One region of the Actinomadura sp. RB99 genome, then DNA from elsewhere that is predicted to be linked to it. Evidence: riboswitches for the same ligand, from Rfam matches in the RefSeq annotation. Region 1 holds a riboswitch; each other region holds the start of a gene.
The links. A riboswitch is a leader RNA that binds a small molecule or an ion and turns the genes downstream of it on or off. The one in region 1 is predicted to bind thiamine pyrophosphate.

Region 1 (6,296 bases):
CCTCCTCCATGCGGCGGTCGAAGTCGCGCGGCAGGCCGCCGAAGACCTCGGCGACCTCCGCCAGGTACTGGTTGGCGTCCTGGGGGCGGCGGGCCGGGTCGTGGCTGGTGGCGTCGGTGACCAGCTCGTCCACCCGCTGCGGGATGCCGGGCACGACGCTGGACGGCGGCGGGACGACCTCGTTGACGTGCTTGTAGGCGACGGCGAGGGGCGTGTCGGCCTGGTGGGGGAGCCGGCCGGTGAGCAGCTCGAACAGCATGATCCCGGCGGCGTAGACGTCGGAGCGGACGTCGGCGGTGCCCTGCAGCACCTGCTCGGGCGCGAGGTAGCCGACCGTGCCGATGATCATGCCGGTCTTGGTCATCTTGCTCGCGCTCTCCGCGCGGGCGAGGCCGAAGTCGGCGACCTTGATGGTGCCGTCCTCGCAGATCAGCACGTTCTCCGGCTTGACGTCGCGGTGCACGAGGCCGGCCCGGTGCGCGGCGCCGAGCGCCGCGAGGACGGGCTGCATGATCTCCAGGGCGGCGCGCGGGCCGAGCCGGCCGAGCTCGGTGAGCGCGTCGCGCAGCGTCCGGCCCGGGACGTACTCCATCACCAGGAAGACGTGCTCGCCGTCGGAGCGCTGGTCGTACACGGCGACGACGTTGGGGTGCGAGAGCGCCGCGGCGGCCTTGGCCTCGCCGATGAAGCGGGCGACGAAGTCCTCGTCGGAGGCGAGCCCGGCGTGCATCACCTTGATCGCGATCGTGCGGTCCAGCCGGAGGTCGCGGGCCACGTACACGGTGGCCATGCCGCCGCGCGCGATCCGGGACTCAATGCGGTAGCGCCCGTCGAGCACCTGCCCGACGAGTGGATCTGCAACCGACGTGTCCATCGAGGCGAGTTTACGGGCGAATGACGGATGTTCTCATCAGTCGTGAGTATGAGCATCGATGAGCCGCGGGTCGGACGCGGGCGCGGGCGGGTCCGCCGCGGCGGCGGCCGGGCGGCCGCGGCGCAGGCCGCGGGTGCTTCGGGAGACGGCGACGCCGGCGAGGCACAGGGCGCCGCCGCCGAGCGTGATCAGGCCGGGGACCTCGTCGAGGAACAGCCACGACATCGCGACCACGAGCGCGGGCGCGGCGTAGGTGGTGGCGCCCATCTTCCCGGCGGACGTCCGGGCCAGCGCGTAGCCCCAGGTGGTGAAGGCGATCGCGGTCGGGAAGACGCCGAGGTACACCATGTTCAGGGTGGCGGCGGCCGGGGCGTCGGCGGCCTGCGAGACCAGCTGCGGCGCGAACGGCAGGCAGACGACCGCGCCGATCGCGCAGGCCCAGGTGGTGAACTGCAGCGGCGTCGCGTGCCGCAGCGCCGGCTTCTGGCTGACGACGCCGAACGCGTACGTCACGGCGGCGACGAGGCACAGCAGCACGCCGCCGACCGACGAGCCCCCGTCGCCCGACATCGACAGCCCGACGATCGCGGCGCCCGCGAACGACACCGCCATGCCGGCCAGCAGCCGCGGCGCGAAGCCCTCCTTCAGCAGCCAGCCGCCGAGCAGCGCGATGAGGATCGGGCCGATGTTGACCACGAGGGCCGCCGTGCCGGCGTCCACGAGGCGCTCGCCCCAGTTCAGCGCGACCATGTAGGCGCCGAACCACAGCACGCCCGCCGCGGCGATGCCGGGCCAGGCGCCCCTCGGCGGCAGGCCCTCGCGGCGCACCAGGCAGATGACGGCGAGCACGACGGTCCCGGAGAGGAGCCGGCCGAGGGCCAGCGCGCCGGGGCCGTACTCCGCGCCTGCGCTGCGGATCGCGACGAACGCCGAGGCCCACAGCACGACCGTGACGGCCGCCGCCGCGACGGCGAGCCGGTCGACGCCCGCTTGCGGGGCATTGCCCTGTTGCATGTGACGCACCTTAGGTTCGGGACGCTTCCATGAACACCGAAGGGTGCGGCGCGGTTGCGGGCGGCCCGTCCGGTGGACGCCCTTCAGTCTGTGGACGTCCACCGTTCAGGTCCAGCGAATATTTCTACAGCCGAAGCTTTAGCTCGGCTTCAATGAGCTCTCAGGACGACGCGAGGCCCTCGAACGGCGAGGACGCCTGGGCGTAGCGGCGCTTGGGGATACGGCCCGCCAGCCGGGCGAGCCGCCCGGCCTCGACGGCGTGCCGCATCGCCGCGGCCATCCGGGCGGGCGACTGCGCGCGGGTGACGGCGGTCGCCAGCAGCACCGCGTCGCAGCCGAGCTCCATCGCCAGCGCGGCGTCGGACGCGGTGCCGAGCCCCGCGTCCAGGATCACCGGGACCTCCGCCCGCTCGACGATCAGCTCGATGTTGTGCGGGTTGCGGATGCCGAGCCCCGACCCGATCGGCGAGCCCAGCGGCATCACCGCCGCGCAGCCGAGCTGCTCCAGCCGGTGCGCGAGCACGGGGTCGTCGTTGGTGTAGGGCAGGACGACGAAGCCGTCGTCGACGAGCTGCTCGGCGGCCTCCACCAGCTCGATCGGGTCCGGCAGCAGCGTCCGCTCGTCCGCGATCACCTCCAGCTTGACCCAGTTCGTGCCGAGCGCCTCGCGCGCCATCTTCGCGGTCAGCACGGCCTCGCCCGCGGTGAAGCAGCCCGCGGTGTTCGGCAGCACCCGGATGCCGCACTCGCCCAGGACGTCCAGCACCGAGCCGCGCGCCGACGGGTCCACCCGCCGCATCGCGACCGTGGTGAGCGCCGTCCCCGACGCGGTCAGCGCCTCGCGCAGCACGTGCATGCTCGGCGCCCCGCCGGTGCCCATGATCAACCGGGAGCCGATCTCCTCGCCGGCGATCACCAGGGCGTCGGCGGCGGCGTCGTTCGTCGTGTCCCGTGTCACCGGTCAGCCTCCCTGCACCGCGGTCAGCACCTCGAGGCGGTCCGCCTCGCGCAGCGTCGTCGCCTCCCACGCCGAGCGCCGGACGACCTCGTCGTTCAGCGCGGCCGCCACGCCGGACGCGGCGGTGGTGACGGCCGCGACCGCCTGCGCCACGGACGCGCCGTCCGGCAGCTCGCGCGGCTCTCCGTTCACGATGATCCTCATCACTGCACGACCTTCATCACTGCACGACCTTCGTCACTGCGGCCCGCATCACTGCGCGGCCTTCCTCACTGCGGTCCGGGGGAGAAGCGGGCGGGGGAGAACGGGGCGGCCACCTCGGGCACGGGGCCGTCCAGCAGCATCGCCGCGAGGGCGTCGGCGCTGACCGGCGCCAGCAGGATGCCGTTGCGGAAGTGGCCGGTGCCGAGGTAGAGGCCGGGCAGCGCGGTGGGGCCCATCAGCGGGGCGTTGTCCGGGGAACCGGGCCGCAGGCCCGCGGTGACCTCGGCGAACTCCAGCTCGGTGAGGCCGGGCAGCAGCTCGCGGGCGTCCCGCAGCAGCTCCCACAGGCCGCCCGCGGTGACCCGCGTGTCGAAGCCCAGCTCCTCCTGCGTGGCGCCGATGACGATCTCGCCGTCCGCGCGCGGCACCAGGTAGACCGACGAGCCCTTCACCAGGCCGCGGGTGGTGCGCCGCAGGAACGGCACCGGCGTGCGGAGCCTGATCACCTGGCCCTTGACGGGGCGGACGGGTGGAACGGTCCCGGCGGGCAGGCCCGCCAGGTCGCCCGACCAGGGCCCGGCGGCCAGCAGCACCCGGTCCGCGCGGATCTCGGCGCCGTCGTCCAGCCGGACCCCGGCGGCCGCGTCGCGCTCGACCAGCAGGCCCTCCGCGCGCCGCCGCACCAGCCGGACGCCCAGCCGCTCGCCCGCCGCCAGCAGCGCCGGGGCGAGCCGGCGCGGGTCGACCGAGCCGTCCTCGGGCGCGAGCAGGCCGCCGCGCACGCCGGGCGCCAGCATCGGCTCGGCCCTGCGGCACTCGCGGCCGGTGAGGGCCTCGACGGGGATGCCGAGGCTCTCCTGGAAGGCGCGCAGGTCGTCCAGGAGCTTCAGGTCGTCGGCGTCGAACGCGACCTGGAGGGTCCCGTCGTCGCGGTAGCCGGTGTCCAGGCCGGTGGCCTCGGCCAGCTCGGCGGCGAACGCGCCGTAGCGGTCGCGGGAGGCGAGGCCGAGCCGCAGCAGCGGCTCCTCGCCGTAGCTCAGCTCGCTGACGGGGGTCAGCATGCCCGCGGCGACCGACGAGGCGCCGCTCGCGGGCGCCGGGTCGACCAGGGTGACGGCGGCGCCGCCCTGCGCGGCCCGCCAGGCGGTGGCCAGGCCGATGACCCCGGCCCCGATGATCACGATCCGCAATGCGCGCTCCCTTCGCCGGCATGATCCGGATCAGGTCGTGGCGGTCGGCGGCCCGCTCAGCCGCCCTCTCAGCCCGGTCGCACCGGACTCCCGCGCTCTGTTGTGTTGTGCACGTGCCGCTATGCCCCACCATACGGCCAACACCCCGAATGCACCTGTCTGGACACCCGTCCAAAAGCGCTCCGGCGGCCCCGGTTAGGGTGGGCGCCCATGAACAGGGTCATCGTCGTGGGCGGCGGGCTGGCGGGCGTGCGGGCCGCCGAGGCACTGAGGAGCAAGGGGTACGAGGGCGAGCTGACCCTCGTCTCGGCGGAGCGGCACATGCCGTACGACCGGCCGCCGCTGTCCAAGGCGGTGCTGGCGGGCGACTCCGACGACACCACCGTGGACGCCGACTGGGACGCGCTCCGCTGCGAGCTGCTGCTCGGCGAGCGCGCCACCGCGCTGCGCCTCGACGCGCCGGGAGGTGACGGCCGGGGCGGCGGCACCGTCGCGACCACCGCCGGCGACCTGCCCTTCGACGGCCTGGTCATCGCCACCGGCGCCGAGCCCGTCACGCTGCCCGGCGACGGCCGCCAGCACGTCCTGCGCACCATCGACGACTCCCGCGACCTGCGCGGACGCCTCACCGAGGGCGCCCGGATCGTGATCGTCGGCGCGGGCTGGATCGGCGCCGAGGTCGCCACCACCGCCGCGAAGAAGGGCTGCGCCGTCACCGTCGTCGAGGCCGCCGACACCCCGCTCGCCGTCGCGCTCGGCCAGGAGATCGGCGCGCTCACCATCCCCTGGTACGCCGAGGCGGGCGTCGAGCTGCGCACCGGCGTCAAGGTCGCCGCGGTCGAGCACGGCGGCCTCGCCCTCGCCGGCCCCGGCGGCGGCGAGCGGATCGCCGCCGACGAGGTCGTCGTCGGGATCGGCGTCCGGCCCGCGCTCGGCTGGCTGGAGGGCTCCGGCCTGCTGCTGGAGCGCGGCGTCGTCACCGACGGCTCGTTCCGGGCCGTGGCGGACGACGAGGCCGGCACCGTCCGCACCGACGTCGTCGCGGTCGGCGACTGCGCCGCCTGGTGGTCGGACCGGTACGGCAGGCGGCTCCTCGTCGAGCACTGGGACACCGCCCTCAACGCCCCCGACGTCGCCGCGGCGGCCCTGCTCGGCCAGGACGCGGTCTACGACGCCGCCCCCTACTTCTGGTCCGAGCAGTTCGGCCGGATGGTGCAGTACGCCGGGCACCACGCGCGGTCCGAGCGGCTCGTCCACCGCGGCGACCCGTCCGGCCGCAAGTGGGCGGTGGCGTGGCTGACCGGCGACCGGCTCGACGCGATCCTGACCGTGGACAGCCCACGCGACCTGGTGCAGGCCAGGCGGGTGATCGCGGCCGGGACGCCGGTGGATCCGGAGGCGATCGCGGACCCGGACGTGCCCGTCCGCCAGGCCGTTCGCCGGTAGCGGAACCCGACCGCCGGTAACGGCGGCCGGGTGGGTTTGAGGCTTCCGAAGGCGTGGTAGCAAGGGGGCGTGACCCAGACGCACGCAACCGTTGACAGCGCACTGGACCCCCGCACCGACGCCCTCGCCGGCGACTGGCTCTCCCTCCGGGAGGCGGCGGAGCGGCTCGGCATCAAGACCAGCCGGATCAAGCAGCTCATCAGCGAGCGCAAGCTGCTGTCGGTCCGCCGCGACGGCGAGCCGATGGTGCCGGCGGCGTTCATCCGGGAGGGCCAGGTCATCAAGGGCCTGTCCGGCACCCTGACGCTGCTGTCGGACGCCGGCTTCGACGAGGTCGAGACCCTCCGCTGGCTGTTCACCGCCGACGACACGCTGCCCGGCACGCCCGTCCAGGCGCTCAGCGAGAACCGGGGGACCGAGGTGCGGCGACGCGCCCAGGCCCTGGCATTCTGACCCGAACCGACCGAGCGGACCGGCCGCGGGGTCACGCCGCCGCGCGTGGCCCCGCGCCGCATGCCCACCGAAAGGAAACCGCCCCCACCGTGTCCAGGCACATCCCGACCGAACGGGCCGTGGCGCTGCGCGCCCGGCTCAGCCGCGCCCGCCTCTA
Region 2 (6,296 bases), on a different contig from region 1:
CCGCCACCGCGATCCCCGCCGGGCTAGCCTTCGCGCGGACCCGGACCGTCCCGCCGTCCGGGCTGTACTTGAACGCGTTCTCCAGCAGCTGCCCGAGCACGATGTCGGTCGCCATCGCGTCGCCCCGGCAGCGCGGCAGGCCCGGCTCGATCTCCAGCTCCACCCGGTGCAGCGGCGACAGCGACCGGAACCCCGCGACGACGCCCTCCAGGACCCGGGTCAGGTCGAACGGCTCGACCGTCACGGCCAGCTCGTCGGCGCCCGCGCGGGAGCCGAGCAGCAGGTGCTCCACCAGCCGGCCGAGCGACTGGGCGCGCTCGGCGATCGTCGCGACGGCGGCGCGGCGGTCGGCGTCGGTCAGCTCGTCCCACCGGTTGACCAGCGTCGACGCGAACCCCTGCACGACCGTGATCGGGGTGCGCAGCTCGTGGCTGGTGGTGGCGAGGAACAGGTCCTTCGCCTCCTCCAGGGCCTTGGCCTCCGTCACGTCGCGGAAGTCGACGACCAGCTCGCCGGTCTCCTCGATCTCCGCGGCCAGCACGTTCAGCCAGACGCCCGACTCCAGCGGGAACGTCAGCATCTCGCCGAGCGCGGGCATGTCGAACGGCAGCGGCCGGCCGATCGCGTCCTCCGGCGGGACCCCGGTGAGGGCGTGCGCGGCCGGGTTCCACTGCCGGACGACGAGGTCGTGGTCGAGCACCGCGATGCCGTCCGCGCTGGAGTCGATCACCGCGCGCTCGTGCGCCCGCTGCCGGACGACCTCCGCGTACGCGACGGCGTTGCCGACCGCCACGCCGGCGTGCCCGGCGAGCAGCTCCAGCAGCTCCAGCTCGGTGTGCCCGATCTTGCGTCCGGAGAACAGCGCGTACAGCGCCCCGTACGGGCGGTTCTGCAGGTAGGACAGGCCGAGCGCGACGGTGTGCAGGCCGGGCAGCTCGGACCAGACCAGGTCGCCGAGCCGCTGCTCGCCGGTCGCGAGCTTGACCGTCTTGCCGGACCGCAGCAGCTCCCCGACCAGGCTCGGGCGCAGCTCGGCGGTCGTCCCGCGCAGGTGCTCGGGCAGGCCCGACGTGCTGACCAGCCGCAGCCGCTGCCCCTCGATCCGGACGAACCCGCCCGCGTCCGCGCCGGTCAGCTCGATCAGCGCGGTCGTGATCCGGTCGAGCACGACGGCGAGGTCCAGTTCGGCGTTCAGGTCGGCGACGATGTCGTTCAGCCGCCGGACGAGCCGGGCCCGCTCCGTCATGTGGTGCTGGACGATCTCGTCGTCCTCCGCCGGGTGGTACACCCCGACCCAGCCGAGCGGGGTGCCGGCCGGGTCCTTCAGCAGGCTCGTGTCGATCCGCACGTCGATCAGCCGGCCGTCCCGGTGGAACCGGCGGGTCGCGATCGAGATCTGCCCGCCCTCCTTCTCGGACTCGCCCTCGCCGGCGCGCCGGGTGAGCAGCCGCTCCTGGACGGCGTTGTGCTCGGCCTTCAGCTCGTCCGGGACGATCGGCGGGACGCGCCCGACCATCTCCTCGGCGCTCCAGCCGAACATCCGCTCGGCGGCCGGGTTCCACACGGTGACGCGGTGCTTCTGGTCGACGGCCACGATCGCGTCGGCGGCGCTCTCGATGACGGCGCGCGCGATCGGGTCGTGGACGTGCTGCACGCCTGTCATCGTGCCACCGGAGCCCGGTGCGGCGCCGGGCAACCGGCGCCGAAAAGTTCCCACCAGGCGACCCCCGCGAAGGGAGGAACGCCACTTCAGGGGCCCGGGGACCTCGGGATCGGCCATCTCCGTCGTGCCTTTCCGGCGGGGCGCGGCGCATCCGTCGGCGCGCGGCTCCGGCAACCCTACCGCCGGGTAATACCGGGCCGGCGGGCGGCGCCCGTCCGGCCGATCAGGAGCGTCGCGGCGGCCGCGACGAGGAAGGAGAGCAGCGACGCGCTCATCCAGCTCTGCGGGGTGAAGTGCAGCGCGTCCCGCACGTGCTGCCACAGGTCCGTCCACCAGCCGATCGTCCCGGAGTTGATCAGCTGGTAGGCGACGATGCCGACCACCCAGGCCGCGATCATGCTCCACCGGGACGGCGCGGCGCGGCTCGCGTCCCAGCCGCCGGCGCGGCCCCGGCCCAGGAAGAAGTCCGCCGCGAGCACGCCCAGCATCGGCACGAACACCGACCCGATCAGCGACAGGAAGCCCGCGTAGTCGTTGATGTCCAGCACCAGCGCCAGCACGGTGATCCCCGCGCCGAGCGCGACCGACAGGACGCGGCGGTCGGCGCGCGGCACCAGGTTCTGGATCGACACGGCGGTGGAGTACACGTTCGCGAACGACTGGTCGGCCTCCCGGAGCACGAACACCGCGAAGAACACCGCGCCCAGCGCGACGTGCAGGAACGGGTCGAACACCTTGCCCGTGTCGCCGCCCACGAGCGCCAGGGCCAGCAGCCCCAGCACGTACGCGACGATCTGCGTGACCGAGTACCCGACCGACGCCGCGCCGAACGCCCCGCGCGCGCTCTTCGCGTGCCGGGTGTAGTCGGCGGCGACCGGCACCCACGAGATCGACACCGCCAGCGCCGCGTCCGCGCCGATCCAGAACCCGTGCCACGACCCGTGGTTCAGGTCCGGCAGCGGCTGCCGGACGAGCTGCACGTAGAAGTAGGCGAGCGCGACGATCACCGCGACCGTCACGTACCGGCGCAGCAGCCGCACCGACCCGAGCGGCCAGATCGTCAGCACGGTCGTGAGCACCCCGGCCGCGACGACGTACCCCCAGCGGGGCACCCCGTCCCACAGCTCGCGCGCCGCGTCCGCGATCACGATCAGCTCGAACGTGCCCCAGCCGATCAGCTGCGCGATGTTCAGCACCGTCGGCACGTACGACAGCCGCGCGCCGAACAGGCCGCGCAGCAGCACCATCGCCGGCTGGCCCGTCCGCGCGCCCGGCGCGGCGGCCAGGCCGAGCATCAGCCCGCCCAGCACGGTGCCGACGATCATCGCGACGATGCCCGCCGCGATCGCCAGCGTCGGCGTCCCGGCGGCATCGGGCGCGAGGACGGTGTAGGCGCCGGAGAAGGCCAGCAGGCTGACCCCGAGGTTCGCCCAGAACGCGCTCTGGTCCCAGAAGCCGAGCACCTTCGGGGCGGGCTCGTCGAGGGTGTACGGGACCTCGTTGCGCGGGCTCTCGTGCGCGAGGGTCTTCTCGACGTCGGACGTCACGGGACACGCTCCCTACGCCGGCATTACCCGGACAGGTTCATGCGGTCGGCGACGCCAGGAAGGCCGCCCTCTCAGCCCGGCTCATGGCCCGAGCTCCCGCGGTTATCGGTCGGCACCGATCGTACAACCGCCCGCAACCCCTACAAAGGGGGCGTATTTCCCGGAGGGCGGTCAGGCCACGTAGGGCTCGCCGTCCCCGCCGTTCTCCATCGGGCGGCCCGCCTCGGCCCAGCCCTTCATCCCGCCGTCCACGTTCTTCGCCAGCCAGCCCGCCTGGTTCAGCGCCACCGTCACCTGCGCCGACCGCGCCCCCGACCGGCAGATCACGAAGATCTCGCGGTCCCGCGGGATCTCCCCGGCCCGGTCGCCCAGCTGCCCCATCGGAATGTGGACGGCGTCGGGCGCGTGCCCCGCGTCCCACTCGCTCTGTTCGCGCACGTCGAGCAGGTAACCGCCCTGCGGAACGTCGGCGGCGACCACCGCCGGAACCTCGTCCCCGAAAATCATCACACCCCCATGGAACCGCGCGAAGCCCCCCCGCGTCGAATCACGCATGCGGTATCGGACGCTCATCCTCGCCTCGTCCGGGCTCGCCATGATCTTCTCACTGGCCGCCTGCGGCGACGAACACGTCAAGACCCTTCCCGCCGAGCGGCCCTCGGGCACCACCACGGTACGGCCCTCGGGCCCCTCGGCCGACAGCCTCACCATCCAGGTCAAGGCGTCGGCCCAGGCTCCCGCCACGACCTACAGGCTGACCTGCGACCCGGCCGGCGGCGACCACCCGAAGGCCGCCGACGCCTGCGCCGCCCTCACCAAGGTCAAGGACCCGTTCGCGCCCGTCCCCAAGGACCGGATGTGCACCGACATCTACGGCGGCCCGGAGGTCGCCACGGTGAAGGGCACCTGGCGGGGCAAGCCCGTCGACACGACCTTCAAGCGCAACGACGGCTGCCAGCTGCACCGCTGGAGCGAGATCGCCCCCGTCTTCGGCCCCGTCCCCAAGGTCCGCTGAGCCCCCGAAGCCGGCCGGGTTTCCGAGCTTCCGAGGTCGGCCGAGTCCAAGACCGGCCGCCCCGCCCGCCGCGGGCTACTTGAGGAGGCGGGAGAGGCGGCGGTCGGCCAGGGGCTTGCCGCCGGTCTGGCAGGTGGGGCAGTACTGGAGGGCCGAGTCGGCGAACGACACCTCGCGGATCGTGTCGCCGCACACCGGGCATTTCTCGCCCTTGCGGCCGTGCACGCGCAGGCCGGTCTTCTTCTCGCCCTTGAGGTCCTGCGCTTCGAGGCCGCGCGAGCGCTCCACCGCGTCGCGGAGGGTCGTCACGATCGCCTCGTGCAGGACCGCGATGTCGTCGTCGGTGAGCGTCGCGGCGATCTTGAACGGGGACATCTTCGCCACGTGCAGCACCTCGTCGGAGTAGGCGTTGCCGATGCCGGCGATGACGCTCTGGTCGCGGAGCAGCCCCTTGATCTGCGTGCGCTTGCCCGCGACGATCTCGCGCAGCCGGCCGGCGGTGAACGACTCGTCCAGCGGGTCGGGGCCGAGGCCCGCCACGCCGGGCACGTCGGCGGGGTCGCGGACGACGTAGACCGCGAGGCCCTTCTTCGTCCCGGCCTCGGTGAGGTCGAAGCCGGAGCCGTCGTCGAGGTGGACGCGGAGCGCGAGCGGGTTCTTCCCGCCGGGACGGGCGGGTCTCGTCGGCACCTCGTCGCGCCACCGCAGCCAGCCGGCGCGGGCCAGGTGGATCACCAGGTGGATGCCGTCGACGTCCAGGTCGAGGAACTTGCCGTGCCGGGCGGCGCCGGTGACGGTCAGCCCGCCCAGCGCGGTGACCGGCGGGTCATAGGTCTTCAGCGCGGAGATCGCGAGGACGTCGACGCGCGCGACGGCATGGCCGACGACGCGCTCCCGCAGGAACGCCGCCAGCGCCTCCACCTCGGGCAACTCGGGCATCGGACCTCCACTCGCCGATCGTGACCCCTCCAAGGTAAACGCTCCGGCAGCCGTGCGGCGGACCTGCGCAAGCGGGCCCTCCGGGGGCGCGGAACGCGAGACCATCGACGGGAGCGGCGCCCCGCGCCCGGCGACGCGGCGGAGTTGCCCACAGGGCTGGGGAAGGTTGTGGAAAACCTTGTGCATGGCGCGTGATTCGGCGCGCCGGCGGGGCGATCCGCGGTGAATACCTCGACGAATATCGACAAATCGCCGCGCCCCGCCCCGCGAGGCCCCCGGGACAGGGTGTGGATAACTCCGCGCGGCGCGCTGTGACCCGGATCTCGAAATAACCCCTAGGGGGTACGGGTTGTGCGGGGCATCGGCGTTGTGGCACCATGAGGCCACCGAGATACCCCCAGGGGGTACACGATGAGGGAGGACGAGAGATGAGCACCGCCACCTACACCGTCACCGGGATGACCTGCGGCCACTGCGTCGCCTCCGTGACCGAGGAGGTCGAGCAGGTCGCCGGCGTCACCGCCGTCGACGTCGACCTCAAGACCGGCCAGGTGACCGTCACCAGCGAGGCCCCCGTCGACGACGCCCTGATCAAGAGCGCCGTCGAGGAGGCGGGATACGCCCTGCAGGCCTGACGCCTGCCGCCCTGCGCACCAGGGCCGAGACGAGTGGAGTGAAGGACGATGAACACCGCGACCAAGCTGGGCGCCTACGTGGCGGCGCTGGCCGTCGTCTTCGGCGGGGCCGCCGCGATCGGCACCGCGGCCGGCCCGGTCGGCAAGGCCGACGAGGGCGGGCACGGCGGGCACGGCTCGCACGGGTCCCACGGCGGGACGGCGGCGGCCGCGGCCGTCCCCGGCGGGCTACAGGTCAGCCAGGGCGGCTACACCCTGCACCCGCGGACGACCGACGTGCGGCCGGGCGTGCGGACCGACTTCCGGTTCACCATCGACGGCCCGGACGGCCGGCCCGTGACCAGGTTCACGCCGCTGCACGGCAAGCGGCTGCACCTGATCATCGCGCGCCGCGACCTGTCCGGCTTCCAGCACCTGCACCCGACCGAGGTCGGCGGCGGCGTGTGGGAGGTCGCGGTCGTCCTGCCCAAGGCCGGCGCGTACCGGTTCTTCACCGA
Region 3 (6,296 bases), on a different contig from region 1:
CACCGCCCTGCCGTCCGGGTCGGTGCCCCAGGCGCGCACGCCGAGGTCCATCGCCTCCGACAGGCTCGTCCCGTCCGGGGTGGTGCAGCGCTGGCCCGGGTGGATGACGATCTGCGGTTCGGTGGACGGGTCGTCCGCGACGACGTACGGGTCCGGACCGCGGCAGATGACCAGGTCGCCGGGGCGGAGGTGCACGGGCGCGCCCTCGTCCGGGAGCACCCAGGCCTCGTCGCGGACCATGGCCACCAGCGTCAGCGGCGCCTCGTCCTGGATCCGCATCGACCACGGCGGGTTCAGCGTCGAGCGGATCATGAACGCTCCGTGCGCGCGGGGGCCGTCGAGAAGGTCGGTCAGGGCGTCCATGCCGCTCAGCGTAAAGGCTCTGGACGCTCGCGCATGGAGCCGAGCGTCTCAACGATGTCGGACGGGCGCGCCCGGCGGTTGACTCCAGGACATGACGAACACCAGCGGGAACATCAGCGAGAACACCAGCGGGAACATCGGCGGGAACGCCCTGGAGACCGGGCTCGTCCTCGTGCTCGGCGGGACCGGGAAGACCGGGCGGCGGGTCGTCGAGCGGCTGGAGTCCCTGGACGTCCCGGTCCGGATGGGCTCGCGGTCAGCGGTCCCCGGCTTCGACTGGACGGACGGGACGACCTGGGCGCCGGTCCTGCGGGACGTCGAGTCGGTCTACCTGTCCTACTACCCGGACCTCGCCGCGCCCGGCGCGCCCGAGGCGATCGGTGCCTTCACCGCCGCGGCGGCGGCCGCCGGGGTGCGCCGGGTCGTGCTGCTGTCCGGGCGCGGCGAGGAGGAGGCGCGGGCGTGCGAGCGCGTCGTCCGCGACTGCGGCCTGGAGTGGACGATCGTGCGGGCCGCGTGGTTCGCGCAGAACTTCAGCGAGGACTACCTGCTCGACCCGGTTCGGGCCGGCGAGGTCGTCCTGCCGGCCGGCGACGTGCCCGAGCCGTTCGCCGACGCCGACGACATCGCGGACGTGGCCGTCGCCGCCCTCACCAGCGCCGGGCACGCCGGAGAGGTCTACGAGGTCACCGGGCCGCGCGCGCTGACCTTCGCCGACGCGGTCGCCGAGATCGGCCGCGCCGCCGGACGCGAGATCGCCTACGTGCGGGTCGGCGCGGACGACTACGCGGCGGCGCTCAAGGAGCACGGCCTCCCCGGCGAGGTCGCCGGCCTGCTGACGTACCTGTTCACCACCGTGCTGGACGGCCGCAACGCCGAACCCGCCGACGGCGTCCGCCGCGCCCTCGGCCGCGAGGCCCGCGACTTCGCCGACTACGCCCGCGAGACCGCCGCCACCGGCATCTGGAACGCCTGAACCCGCCCCGTCCGCCGCGTCGAGCGGCTGACCTGGAGGAAGCACGGCCGGGCACGGCGATCCCCGCCCCGGCCGCGGCCCGCGCCCGCCCGCCGGGCGCGGGCCGCGCCCGGTTTGCGCTTACGATCACGGCATGAGCGGTGTGTACGCGATCAGCGACCTGCACGTCGGGTTCCCCGAGAACCGCGCCTTCGTCGAGGCGCTGGAGCCCGCGGCGCCGGGCGACTGGCTGATCGTGGCGGGCGACGTCGCGGAGCGGTTCGCCGACGTCGAGTGGGCGCTCGGCGTGCTGGCCGGGCGGTGGGACCGCGTGCTGTGGGTCCCCGGCAACCACGAGCTCTGGACGGTCAAGGACGACCCGGTGGCCCTGCGCGGCGAGGCCCGCTACCGGCGGCTCGTCGACATGTGCCGCGGGCTCGGCGTGCTCACGCCCGAGGACCCGTACCCGGTCTGGGACGGCGCGGACGGCCCGGTCACGGTCGCCCCGCTCTTCCTGCTGTACGACTACACGTTCCGGCCGGACGGCGCGTCCACCAAGGAGGAGGCGCTGAAGATCGCGCACGACTCCGGCGTCGTCTGCACCGACGAGGTCTACCTGCACCCGGACCCGCACCTCACCCGGGACGCCTGGTGCGACGCCCGGATCGCCTACACCGAGGAGCGGCTCGCGGCCCTCGCGCCCGGCACCCGGACCGTGCTGGTCAACCACTGGCCGCTCGTCCGCGAACCCACCCGCGTGCTCTGGTACCCGGAGTTCGCGCAGTGGTGCGGCACCGAGCGCACGGAGTCATGGCACTCCAGGTTCGGCGCCGTCGCCGTCGTGTACGGCCACCTGCACATCCCCCGGACGATCTGGACGGACGGCGTGCCGCACATCGAGGTGTCGGTCGGCTACCCGCGCGAATGGCGCGCGAAGGGCGGCGGGCCGGAGGGGCCGCGCCGCGTCCTCCCCGTCCCCGCCGAGAACTGACGCCTCAGCCGGACGGGTCCGGCGCGCCGCCCGACCCGTCGTGCGCGGCGCCGCTCTCGCCGTGCGCGGCGCTGGGGACGATGCCGGACGCGGCGAGGGAAAGCAGCCGCCGGGCGGCGCCGGGTTCCCGCTCGCCGGCCATCGCGATCCCGCCCGCGAGCTTCAGCACGTCCAGGAACGCGGCCCCGGCGGGCGCCTCGCCGTACTCCTGCGCGCGCGCGAACAGCGCAGCGCCCGCGTCCCGCATGGCGCGGCACGACCGGAACGCCTCGCAGCGCTCGCCGCGCAAGGAGACCAGGACGGACGGGGCCGTCCCCTGGAACACCGACACGGCGGCGACGAAGTCGTCCAGCCACGCGAGGAGCGCCCGCCCCGGCTCCGGCGACTCCAGCAGCTCGCGGCCCCGCTCCGCGAGCGCGTCGTAGGCGTCGGCGAGCAGCGCCTCCAGGAGGTCCTGCCGGGTGGGGAAGTGGCGGTAGAGCGTCCCGACGCCGACGCCCGCCAGGCGGGCGACGCCCTCCAGGGAGGCGCCCGCGCCGTCGCGCAGGAACATCTCGCGCGCAGCGGCGAGCAGCCGGGCGCGGTTGCGGCGGACGTCCGCGCGCGGCGCACGGGTGCGCGGCGTGTCGTCGCTGGTCACCTGGGTCCCCGGTCCTTCCTGACGCGTGCGCGACCGCGGCGTGCAGGGGGACGGTCCGCGGTGTTGGAACGTTCCCTGAAGTCTAGTCGCAGCGCGCCGCGCCACCCCGGGCAGGCGGCCGTGTCCGCCCGGCCGGTGTCCCGCGAGGGGGGATCCGAGCGGCCGGAGCCCGCCGCGGCACGCGGTTCGCGGCGGGCTCCGGTGAGGGAAGGGGGCCGCCCTCACCGAGGGCGCCGGTGACCGGTCTCCCGGCCCGGTCCCCGGTCAGGAACCGCCGGGCGCCAGCGGCAGGTACACGCGCCCGCCTCCGGCGCGGAACTCCCCGGCCTTCTCCCGCATCCCGGCGGCGAGCGCCTCCTCCTCGGCCAGTCCGTGCTCGCCGGCGTACCGGCGGACGTCCCGGGTGATCTTCATCGAGCAGAAGTGCGGCCCGCACATCGAGCAGAAGTGCGCGGTCTTCGCCGGCGCCGCCGGGAGCGTCGCGTCATGGAACGCCCGCGCGGTGTCCGGGTCCAGCGACAGGTCGAACTGGTCCTCCCAGCGGAAGTCGAACCGCGCGTCCGACAGCGCGTCGTCCCACGCCTGCGCGCCCGGATGCCCCTTGGCCAGGTCGGCGGCGTGCGCCGCGATCTTGTAGGCGATCACGCCGGCCTTGACGTCGTCGCGGTCCGGCAGCCCGAGGTGCTCCTTCGGCGTGACGTAGCAGAGCATCGCGGTGCCGTGCCAGCCGATCATCGCGGCGCCGATCGCCGAGGTGATGTGGTCGTAGCCCGGCGCGATGTCGGTGGTCAGCGGCCCCAGCGTGTAGAACGGCGCGCCGTCGCACCACTCCTGCTGCAGGTCCACGTTCTCCTTGATCTTGTGCATCGGGACGTGGCCCGGGCCCTCGTTCATCACCTGGTTGTCGAACTCGGCGGCGATCCGGGTGAGCTCGCCCTGCGTGCGCAGCTCCGCGAACTGCGCCTCGTCGTTGGCGTCCGCGATGCAGCCGGGCCGCAGCCCGTCGCCGAGCGACCAGGTGACGTCGTAGGCCGCGAAGATCTCGCACAGCTCGCGGAAGCGGGTGTAGAGGAAGTTCTCCTCGTGGTGCGCCAGGCACCACGCCGCCATGATCGACCCGCCGCGCGAGACGATGCCGGTCTTCCGCCGCGCCGTCAGCGGCACGTACCGCAGCAGCACGCCCGCGTGCACGGTCATGTAGTCGACGCCCTGCTCGGCCTGCTCGATCACGGTGTCGCGGAAGACGTCCCAGGTCAGCTCCGCCGGGTCGCCGCCGACCTTCTCCACCGCCTGGTACAGCGGGACGGTCCCGACCGGCACCGGCGAGTTGCGCAGGATCCACTCGCGGGTGGTGTGGATGTCCCGGCCCGTCGACAGGTCCATGATCGTGTCGGCGCCCCAGCGGGTCGCCCACGTCATCTTCTCGACCTCGTCCTCGATCGAGGACGCCACCGCCGAGTTGCCGATGTTGGCGTTCACCTTCACCAGGAAGCTCCGGCCGATGACCATCGGCTCGATCTCCGGGTGGTTGACGTTGGCGGGCAGCACCGCCCGGCCCGCCGCCAGCTCGTCGCGGACGAACTCCGGCGCCACGCCCTCGCGCAGCGCCGCGAACTCCATCTCGGCGGTGATCTCCCCGCGCCGCGCGTAGGCGCGCTGGGTCACCGCGCCGCCGCTCGCCCGGCGCGGCCTGCGGGGGAGCGGCCCGTCGGCCGCGGGCGCGGAGCGGCGCCCGTCGTCCTCGGGGCGCGCCGCCCGCCCGTCGTACGGCTCGGTGTCGCCGCGCTCGGCGATCCACGCCTCCCGCAGCGCGGGCAGCCCCTTGCGGACGTCGGTCTCGTGGTCGGGGTCGGTGTACGGCCCGGACGTGTCGTACAGGACGACGACGTCGCCGTTGGTCAGCGGGACCTCCCGCATGGGAACGCGCACCCCCGGGCGGGAACCCTGGAGGTAGGTCTTGCGGGCAGCTGGAACCACGGATTCGGTCATGACGACTCGATCTCTCCCTACGCCGGCATTACCCGGTCAGGTTCATGCGGTCAGCGGCCGTCCCAGCCGCTATCTCAGCCCGGTTCGCCGGGCCCCCGCGATCTGTCGTGCTCGACGGTAACCCGGCGCACCCCCGTTGCGGCAACCACCGCCGCCGGGGTAGAACGCGCCCGCGCGACGGGGCTGGGAGGATCAGGGCATGGAGAACATCCGCGATGACTTCGCCCTCACACCCGTCGGCCACGTGTCGTCCCCCCTCAGCGACCGCGCCGAGGCGCCCAAGCAGGGGACGGAGGGCGCCCCCGACGCGTGGCTGGTCTTCGAGCCGTCGTACCAGGCGGCCCTGGAGGGGCTCGGCGACGGCGACCGGATCATCGTGCTCACCTGGCTGCACCTGGCTCCGCGGGACGTGCTGCGGACCCGGCCGCGCGACGACCCGCGCAACCCCGAGACCGGCGTGTTCGCCACCCGCTCCCCGGCCCGCCCGAACCCGATCGGCCTGCACCCCGTGGAGATCCTCCAGGTCACCGGGCGGCGCGTGCGCGTCCGCGGCCTGGAGGCGCTCGACGGCACGCCGGTGCTGGACGTCAAGCCCGTTCTCGCGGGGGGTACCGGCCTTTGACCGGCCCGTGCTCCGCGGTGGTCCAGACCACCGCCTAAAGTGGAGAGGCATGATCACCGTCTGAGGAAGGACCCGGCATGCCCGTTTCCCCCCGGCCGCAGAACGCGACCGGCACGCACACCGTGCTGGACAAGGCCTACGAGCGCGTCCTCGTCCGCGACCCGGGGGAGCCGGAGTTCCACCAGGCCGTCCACGAGGTGCTGGAGTCGCTCGGACCGGCCGTCGCCGCCCGCCCCGAGCTCGCCGGCCAGGGGGTGCTGGAGCGGCTCGTCGAGCCCGAGCGGCAGATCGTCTTCCGGGTGCCGTGGACCGACGACTCCGGCGCGGTGCATGTCAACCGCGGCTTCCGGGTGGAGTTCAACAGCGCGCTCGGCCCGTACAAGGGCGGCCTGCGCTTCCACCCGTCGGTGAACCTCGGCATCGTGAAGTTCCTCGGCTTCGAGCAGATCTTCAAGAACGCGCTGACCGGTCTCGGCATCGGCGGCGGCAAGGGCGGCAGCGACTTCGACCCGCGCGGCCGCTCGGACGCCGAGGTGATGCGGTTCTGCCAGTCGTTCATGACCGAGCTGCACCGCCACATCGGCGACGACACCGACGTCCCGGCCGGGGACATCGGCGTCGGCGGCCGGGAGATCGGCTTCCTGTTCGGCCAGTACCGGCGGATCAGCAACCGCTGGGAGGCGGGCGTCCTCACCGGGAAGGGCCAGCCCTGGGGCGGGTCGGCGTGCCGGACCGA

Region 2: it holds a riboswitch for thiamine pyrophosphate, as region 1 does, so the genes downstream of both, amrb99_RS01855 (cytosine permease) here and thiO (glycine oxidase ThiO) in region 1, are expected to answer to the same signal.
Region 3: it holds a riboswitch for thiamine pyrophosphate, as region 1 does, so the genes downstream of both, thiC (phosphomethylpyrimidine synthase ThiC) here and thiO (glycine oxidase ThiO) in region 1, are expected to answer to the same signal.

What each region holds. Positions count from the first base shown of each region.
Region 1 is NZ_JABMCA010000037.1:70,563-76,858, reverse strand. Features, by position in the region: gene pknB (Stk1 family PASTA domain-containing Ser/Thr kinase) at 1-874, opposite strand, end outside; gene amrb99_RS28875 (EamA family transporter) at 911-1,888, opposite strand; gene amrb99_RS28870 (thiazole synthase) at 2,049-2,846, opposite strand; gene thiS (sulfur carrier protein ThiS) at 2,850-3,050, opposite strand; gene thiO (glycine oxidase ThiO) at 3,116-4,240, opposite strand; TPP riboswitch at 4,231-4,344, opposite strand; gene amrb99_RS28855 (FAD-dependent oxidoreductase) at 4,451-5,686, shown strand; gene amrb99_RS28850 (Rv2175c family DNA-binding protein) at 5,756-6,139, shown strand; gene thiE (thiamine phosphate synthase) at 6,229-6,296, shown strand, end outside.
Region 2 is NZ_JABMCA010000001.1:358,162-364,457, forward strand. Features, by position in the region: gene amrb99_RS01850 (PAS domain-containing protein) at 1-1,663, opposite strand, end outside; gene amrb99_RS01855 (cytosine permease) at 1,840-3,210, opposite strand; TPP riboswitch at 3,203-3,320, opposite strand; gene amrb99_RS01860 (rhodanese-like domain-containing protein) at 3,382-3,717, opposite strand; gene amrb99_RS01865 (SSI family serine proteinase inhibitor) at 3,764-4,225, shown strand; gene amrb99_RS01870 (DNA-formamidopyrimidine glycosylase family protein) at 4,301-5,164, opposite strand; gene amrb99_RS01875 (heavy-metal-associated domain-containing protein) at 5,593-5,799, shown strand; gene amrb99_RS01880 (hypothetical protein) at 5,848-6,296, shown strand, end outside.
Region 3 is NZ_JABMCA010000091.1:11,717-18,012, reverse strand. Features, by position in the region: gene amrb99_RS43810 (AraC family transcriptional regulator) at 1-363, opposite strand, end outside; gene amrb99_RS43805 (NAD(P)H-binding protein) at 455-1,339, shown strand; gene amrb99_RS43800 (metallophosphoesterase) at 1,473-2,309, shown strand; gene amrb99_RS43795 (TetR/AcrR family transcriptional regulator) at 2,314-2,949, opposite strand; gene thiC (phosphomethylpyrimidine synthase ThiC) at 3,214-4,938, opposite strand; TPP riboswitch at 4,934-5,047, opposite strand; gene tsaA (tRNA (N6-threonylcarbamoyladenosine(37)-N6)-methyltransferase TrmO) at 5,138-5,560, shown strand; gene gdhA (NADP-specific glutamate dehydrogenase) at 5,638-6,296, shown strand, end outside.